3 regions of the Streptoverticillium reticulum genome follow, and region 2 is predicted to be linked to each of the others. Evidence: riboswitches for the same ligand, from Rfam matches in the RefSeq annotation. Region 2 holds a riboswitch; each other region holds the start of a gene.
What was found. Region 2 has a riboswitch for cyclic di-AMP ahead of ACMATS_RS33295 (C40 family peptidase). Riboswitches for the same ligand answer to the same signal wherever they lie in the genome.

Region 1 (2,193 bases), 2.8 Mb from region 2:
GCCTGGCCGCGGTCCGCACCACCATCGGCGTCGGCGAGCGCATCACCGAGGTCGTCACCGTCGTGACGGTCTGCGTCCTCGCCCTCGGCATCAACCACGTCGTCCGCCGCGGCGACCGCCGCCTCGCCTCCGCGCGCGGCATCGCGGAGGCGGCCCAGCGCGCCGTCCTCCCCACGCCCCCGGCCCGCATCGGCGGCCTGCGCGTCGCCGCGCGCTACGTGGCCGCGCACGCCGACGCCCGCATCGGCGGCGACCTCTACGCGGTGCAGGACACCCCGCACGGCGTCCGCCTGATCGTCGGCGACGTCCGCGGCAAGGGCCTCGGCGCGGTCGAGGCGGTCGCCGTCCTCATCGGCGCGTTCCGTGAGGCGGCGGAGCAGGAGCGCACGCTCGAAGGGCTCGCGGCGCGCCTGGAGCGCGCGTTGCAGAGGGAGGGCGCACGGCGCGCCAACCTCGACCAGAGCGAGGGTTTCACGACCGCCGTCCTGGCCGAAGTGCCGCCGGGCGCCCCGTTCCTCCGCCTGGTCAACCGCGGGCACCCGCCTCCGCTCCTGCTCCACTCCGCGGGCCGCATCACCGAGGCGCACCGCGGCCCGGCGGCGTTGCCCCTCGGTCTGGGGGAGGTCGGCGCCTGGCCGGACCACGTCCAGGAGTGGGAGTTCCCGCCGGGGACGACGCTCCTGCTCTTCACGGACGGGGTGACGGAGGCGCGCGACGCGGACGGCACCTTCTACGACGCCGAGCGCCGCCTGAGCGGCCGCCAGTTCCGCAGCCCGGACGCCCTGCTGGACGCCCTGGCCGAGGACGTCGCGTCCCACACGGGCGGTGAGACGGCCGACGACATGGCTCTGCTGGCGATCCGCCGCGGGCATCCGCACCGTGCGTAATCGATCTTGTTCTGAGCGGCACGCCCACCGCATGGCAAAACCTGTCCAAGAGCCCCGTGAATTCACGCTTTCGGCTTGGAAATCGGCCGCCGTGTCTATTAACGTTCGATAACGCAGCGCGGTCGTCAAACCGCCGCAAGAGGCGGCACCGTGCGCCTTCGCCGAATCCCGCACGTCTGGCTACACCTGCGCGACCAGCAACTTCAGGGAACCGGGGAACCACAACCCTTGGGGTGAATCGGACCGGCAGCAGCCGGCCCGTAGGGGACCTTCCTCCTCCGAACCCGGCAGCTAACCCGGTAGGCGAGCAGGAAGGAAAGGAGTGCGCCCCGGTGGCGTCCAACAGCCCGGTTCCGGACGGCAGTTCGCACCCTCCGTACGCTCCGCACGATCCCCATGACCCGTACGCTTCGTACGAACGTGCGTCCGCCGCCGGCCCCGGGGAATGGAACCCCGGCGAGGACTCGGCACCCGCCACGCGCGGCCGGCACCGGGTCGCGAAACAGCGCGGCGGCTCGATGGCTCGCAGCAGCGCCGTACTCGGCGTGGGTGTCATCGCCGCGGTCGGCGCGAGCGGTATGGCGACTGCCCAGGACCGTCCGGCGCCGCCGATATCCGTGCCGGACGTACCGGATCTGAAGGAACTGCCGGAGATGGCCGGAAAGCTGCTCGGAGTGGTCGAAGAGGAATCCCCGGCGCCTGCCGCGCCGCAGGAGGCGTCCGAATCCGCGAACGGCTCCGCCGCTCCCGCATTGGCGCAGAACGCCGCGGATGCCGGCGAAGCGCTGCGTGCTCGTATCCTCCAGCAGGCCGAGCACCAGCAGGACTCGGCCGAGGAGGCCGCCCGCCAGAGCGAGACGAAGGCCGCGGAGGACGCGCACCGCAAGGCCGCGGCCGAAGAGGCGGCGAAGGCGAAGGAAGCGGAATCGCAGGCGGGAGCCGAGAAGGCGCCGCAGTCGGAGGGCAAACCGGAGGGCAAAACCGCCCCCGAAGAGCCGAAGCCCTCGGCTCCCTCGCGCAGCGAACACGGTTCGTACGTCCTCCCCGTCGGCTCGTACACCCTCACCGCGGGATTCGGGCAGTCGGGGAACATGTGGTCCGCGAACCACACCGGCGAGGATTTCGCCGCCCCGACGGGCACGCCCGTCAAGGCGGTCGGCGGCGGCACGATCACCCAGGCGGGCTGGGCGGGCGCGTACGGCTACCGCATCGTGCTGACCCTCGACGACGGCACGGAGCTGTGGTTCTGCCACCTGTCGTCGATGGTGGTCACGTCCGGCAAGGTGGCGGCGGGCGACGTCATCGG
Region 2 (2,193 bases):
GGCCTGGACGGCGGACCATCCGCCGGGCCGGTTCTGCCACCTCGTCTACGCTGTGCCGGACGATGGTGCGGTGCACGTGGCCCGCACGGCGGAGCGGCGCGGGGCCGGGGTGCACTGTGCAGTGCCGGGTGACGGGGCCAACCCCTGGCAGAGCGCGCCCCTGACGACGGGAGCGGTGTGGTGAGGGGTGTACGGGGTGCGGCGGTTGCCGTGGGCGTGCTGCTGCTGGCGGGACTTGCGGGCTGCTCGTCTTCCTCGTCCGACGAGGGAGACGGTCCGGACGAGGAGGCGACGGCATCTGCGCCTGCACCTTCGGCTCCCGTCTCCGGGGAGCGGTGGCAGCCGAAGCCGGGCACGCGCTGGCAGTGGCAGCTCGACGGCAAGGCCGACACCTCGGTGGACGTGCCCGTCTACGACATCGACGGCTTCGAGAACGATGCCGCGACGGTCGCCGGGCTGCACGCCCGCGGCCGGAAGGTGGTCTGTTACTTCAACGCCGGTGCGTGGGAGGACTTCCGGCCCGACAAGAAGGCCTTCCCCAAGAGCGTCCTCGGCGCGAAGAACAAGGGCTGGGAGGGCGAGAAGTGGGTGGACATCCGCCGTCTCGACGTCCTGAAGCCCATCATGGCGTCACGGATCGAGATGTGCCGGAAGAAGGGCTTCGATGCCGTGGAGCCGGACCTGACGGAGGGGTTCCGCAACTCCACGGGCTTCAAGCTGACCGCGGACGACCAGCTGGCCTTCAACCGGATGCTGGCGAAGCTCGCCCACGACCGGGGCCTGTCGGTGGCGCTGAAGAACGACCTGGAGCAGATTCCGCAGCTGGTGGGCGACTTCGACTTCGCAGTGAACGAACAGTGCGCGCAGTACGGGGAGTGCGACCGCCTGACCCCCTTCATCAAGGCGGGCAAAGCGGTCTTTCATGTCGAATACGACCTGAAAACCGAGGAGTTCTGCGACAAGACGACCCGGCTCGGGCTCAGCTCGATGCAGAAGCGACTGGGGCTGGATGCGTGGCGCAAGCCGTGCTGATGGGGCGTCTGTTGTAGGGGTGGTTGCAGGTACGGGACGGAAGTGAAGAAGTTCACAGAAGCCTCATTCGGCTCTGTATTCGAGTGGTCGGTGGTGCAGGATCGACGCTCGAACATGAGACCCCGTCACCGAGGCGGGCCACCCGGGCGGACGCCGAGTCCTGCCACCGCACCGGGTGCGGAACCGATTCGACGGACCGGCAGGAGCGGGAGACCCAAGCACGACGGACCACGATGGCGGTGGTCCTTGGGGTGAAGCCACGACCGTGGCCGGGCACCTTCGTCCAGCCCGAACCCGACAGGTCATCTTTCGCAGGCGGCTGACGAAGGGCTTCGGCATGTCTGCAATGCCTTCTGCACTGCCGCGCATATCCGCGCGCATCCCCGTTCTCGCCGCCGCCACCGTGGCGGCATCGGTCCTCCTGCCGGGCATGGCCCCCGGCGCCCAGGCCGCCACCCCCGGCGAACAGGCCCTCAAGGTCGCGGCCGCCAAGCAGGGATCGCCCTACCAGTACGGCGCGACCGGCCCGAACCGCTTCGACTGCTCGGGCCTGACGCTCTACTCGTTCAAGCGGATCGGCAAGAGCCTGCCGCGCACCGCGGCCGACCAGTACAACGCGACCCGCCACCTCTCCGCGGGCTCCCGCCAGACCGGCGACCTGGTGTTCTTCCACTCCGGCAGCAACGTCTACCACGTGGGCATCTACGCCGGGAACAACAGGATCTGGCACGCCCCCAAGCCCGGCACGACCGTCCGCCTGGAGAAGATCTGGACCGGCAGCGTCTGGTACGGCCGCGTCAGGTGACGGCACCGTCCAGGTAGACCCACTGCCCGTCCTCACGGACGAACCGGCTCACCTCGTGCAGGACGTCCTGGTGCCCGCGCTCGCTGTAGTGGGCCCGGAACTCGACGGTGCCCTCCTGATGGAACGCGCTGCCGCCCGTCGTGGCCAGGACGTCCAGCCCGGTCCAGCGCATCTCGGGATCGAGGTCGAGGTCGCCGGGCCGGGTGCTGGAGTGCCAGCTGCGCAGCAGGTACGCGGTGTCGTGGACGACGAAGGCGCTGTAGCGCGAGCGCATCAGGCGTTCGGCCGTGGGCGCGGACTTCTGCCCGCTGTGGAAGGCGCCGCAGCAGTTCTGGTAGGCGTCGCCGAGCCCGCAG
Region 3 (2,193 bases), 6.1 Mb from region 2:
AGTTCACCGAGCGGACGAGCGACGGCACGCGGACGCTCGACCCCTACTCCAAGCTGCTCTCCGAGCGGATCGTCATGCTCGGCACGCCGGTCGACGACACGGCGGCCAACGACGTGATCGCACAGCTCACGCACCTCGAACACGCGGCGCCCGAGCGCGGCATCTCCCTGTACGTCAACTCGCCCGGCGGCTCCTTCCCCGCCATGTGCGCCGTCTACGACACGATGCGCTTCATCGGCTGCGACATCGAGACCGTCTGCCTCGGCCAGGCCGGCCCGGTCGCGGCCGTGCTGTGCGCGGCCGGCACCCCGGGGCTGCGGCTGGCGCTGCCGCACGCCCGGTTCGTCGTCCAGGAGCCCGAACTCCCCGAGCCCGTCCAGGGACAGCCCTCCGACCTGGCCCTCCACGCCGAGGAGGTGCAGCGCCACCGCGACAGCCTCGTGGGGATGCTGGCGCTGCACACCGGGCAGGGCGAGGAGCGGATCCGGCGGGACATCGACCGCACGACCGTCTTCGACGCCGCGGGCGCCGTGGCCTACGGCCTGGCCGACCACGTCGTCGTGAACCGCGGCCGGCAGTCCGCGCAGCCCGGGGCCAGGTGAGGCGGATGTGGCCGCCGGAACTGCCGCCGCTGCCCGCGCTCACCCGGGCCGAGGGCGAAGTCGTGGACCGTTATCTGGAAGTACTGGATCTCCTCGGCCGGATCAACCCATCGCGCACGCGCCACACGTACGGCGGGCTACGAGCCGCGCAGACGCTCGTGGTCGCGGCCACCGGACTGCGGGACGCCCTCGTCCTGATGTACGAACGGGGCGAACGCGAGGTGCATTCGGGCACGCTGGCGCGGGCGTTGCGGGTCCTCGACGGTGAACGCCGGGCACAGAAAGTGATGTTGCCGCCCTCGGGGGCGAGCGGATGAGCGAAAACCTTCAGGACCCCATTTCCCGCCGACGGCGTAGGGAACCGTAGACGGGCGGCGGTGATCATTCCGATCACCGCGCGCACGTCGCGCTCGCGGGCGGAATCGCGCCGCAGGTGACGGTCTCAGCACGGATTTTCCGCCATGGTCAAACCGCCCTGCGTCCACCGGAATTGCCCAGAGGTGACGAGGCTCACATAGCACGGTTTCCGCTCGGCGTGGCCGTCACCTCTGCGTCAAGATCCCTCCGACGACAAGACCCCGCCACCACGGCGGGGCGGTCCGGGCGGACGCCGAACCCTGCCGCCGCCCGGGCGACCGGTCGACACGAGTGCACCGGCAGGGATGGAGGACCCGAGCACGACGGGACGGCGGGACCGTCCCTTGGGGTGAAGCCGCCCAGGCGGCCGGGCATTCTTCGCCTGCCCGAACCCGACAGGTCATCCTTCACAGGCGGCTGACGAAGGGTTTGGCATGGGCGCTCACAAACGTCCTTCAAGGCTGTCGAGGGGTAAAACCGCATCGGCCCTGACCCTCGCCGCAGTCGGAGCCACGATGTTCCTGCCTGGCGGCGTCAACAAGGCCGACGCCTCGACCATCTCCGACCGGGCGCTGCAGATCGCCGAGTCCAAGGCCGGCGCCCCCTATCAGTGGGGCGCGACGGGACCATACCGCTTCGACTGCTCGGGGCTGACCCTCTACTCCTTCAAACACGCCGGCAAACAGCTGCCGCGCACCGCAGAGGACCAGTACAACCGCACGGAGCACATCCCCGCTTCGGTTCGTGAACCCGGGGACCTGGTCTTCTTCCACCACGGCGGCTACGTCTACCACGTGGGCATCTACGTCGGGGGCGGCAGGATCCTGCACGCCCCCCACACCGGCTCGGTGGTCCGCCTCGAACACATCTGGACCAGGAACGTCTGGTACGGACGCGTCGACGACTGAGAAGCGACGGGGAACGACGGCACTCCGGGGCGCGCACCGCGGGCGCGCCCCGGACGCACGGATCACGCGATCACACGGATCAGGCGGCGGAAGCCGTCCACGGCAGGCGGATCCACACCGTCTTGCCCCCGTCGGGGGTGGGGGTGACGGAGAGCCCGCCGCCGCGCTCCAGGGTGAGGGCGCGGACGATGACCATGCCCCGGCCGTTGTCCTGCTGAACGGCCACGGGCAGCCGCCGGGGGTGGCGCGGGTGACTGTCCGTGACGCCGATGCGCAGCTGCTCCTCCCGCTCCAGCCGGACCTCCACCGTGAAGGTGGGCGACTGG

Region 1: it holds a riboswitch for cyclic di-AMP, as region 2 does, so the genes downstream of both, ACMATS_RS20465 (peptidoglycan DD-metalloendopeptidase family protein) here and ACMATS_RS33295 (C40 family peptidase) in region 2, are expected to answer to the same signal.
Region 3: it holds a riboswitch for cyclic di-AMP, as region 2 does, so the genes downstream of both, ACMATS_RS05315 (C40 family peptidase) here and ACMATS_RS33295 (C40 family peptidase) in region 2, are expected to answer to the same signal.

What each region holds. Positions count from the first base shown of each region.
Region 1 covers NZ_CP179755.1:4,487,050-4,489,242, forward strand. Annotated here, with positions in the region: gene ACMATS_RS20460 (PP2C family protein-serine/threonine phosphatase) at 1-887, shown strand, start outside; cyclic di-AMP (ydaO/yuaA leader) riboswitch at 1,037-1,207, shown strand; gene ACMATS_RS20465 (peptidoglycan DD-metalloendopeptidase family protein) at 1,220-2,193, shown strand, end outside.
Region 2 covers NZ_CP179755.1:7,305,357-7,307,549, forward strand. Annotated here, with positions in the region: gene ACMATS_RS33285 (spherulation-specific family 4 protein) at 1-184, shown strand, start outside; gene ACMATS_RS33290 (endo alpha-1,4 polygalactosaminidase) at 178-1,032, shown strand; cyclic di-AMP (ydaO/yuaA leader) riboswitch at 1,212-1,365, shown strand; gene ACMATS_RS33295 (C40 family peptidase) at 1,379-1,837, shown strand; gene ACMATS_RS33300 (YchJ family protein) at 1,830-2,193, opposite strand, start outside.
Region 3 covers NZ_CP179755.1:1,169,800-1,171,992, forward strand. Annotated here, with positions in the region: gene ACMATS_RS05305 (ATP-dependent Clp protease proteolytic subunit) at 1-602, shown strand, start outside; gene ACMATS_RS05310 (hypothetical protein) at 608-919, shown strand; cyclic di-AMP (ydaO/yuaA leader) riboswitch at 1,201-1,390, shown strand; gene ACMATS_RS05315 (C40 family peptidase) at 1,394-1,867, shown strand; gene ACMATS_RS05320 (ATP-binding protein) at 1,947-2,193, opposite strand, start outside.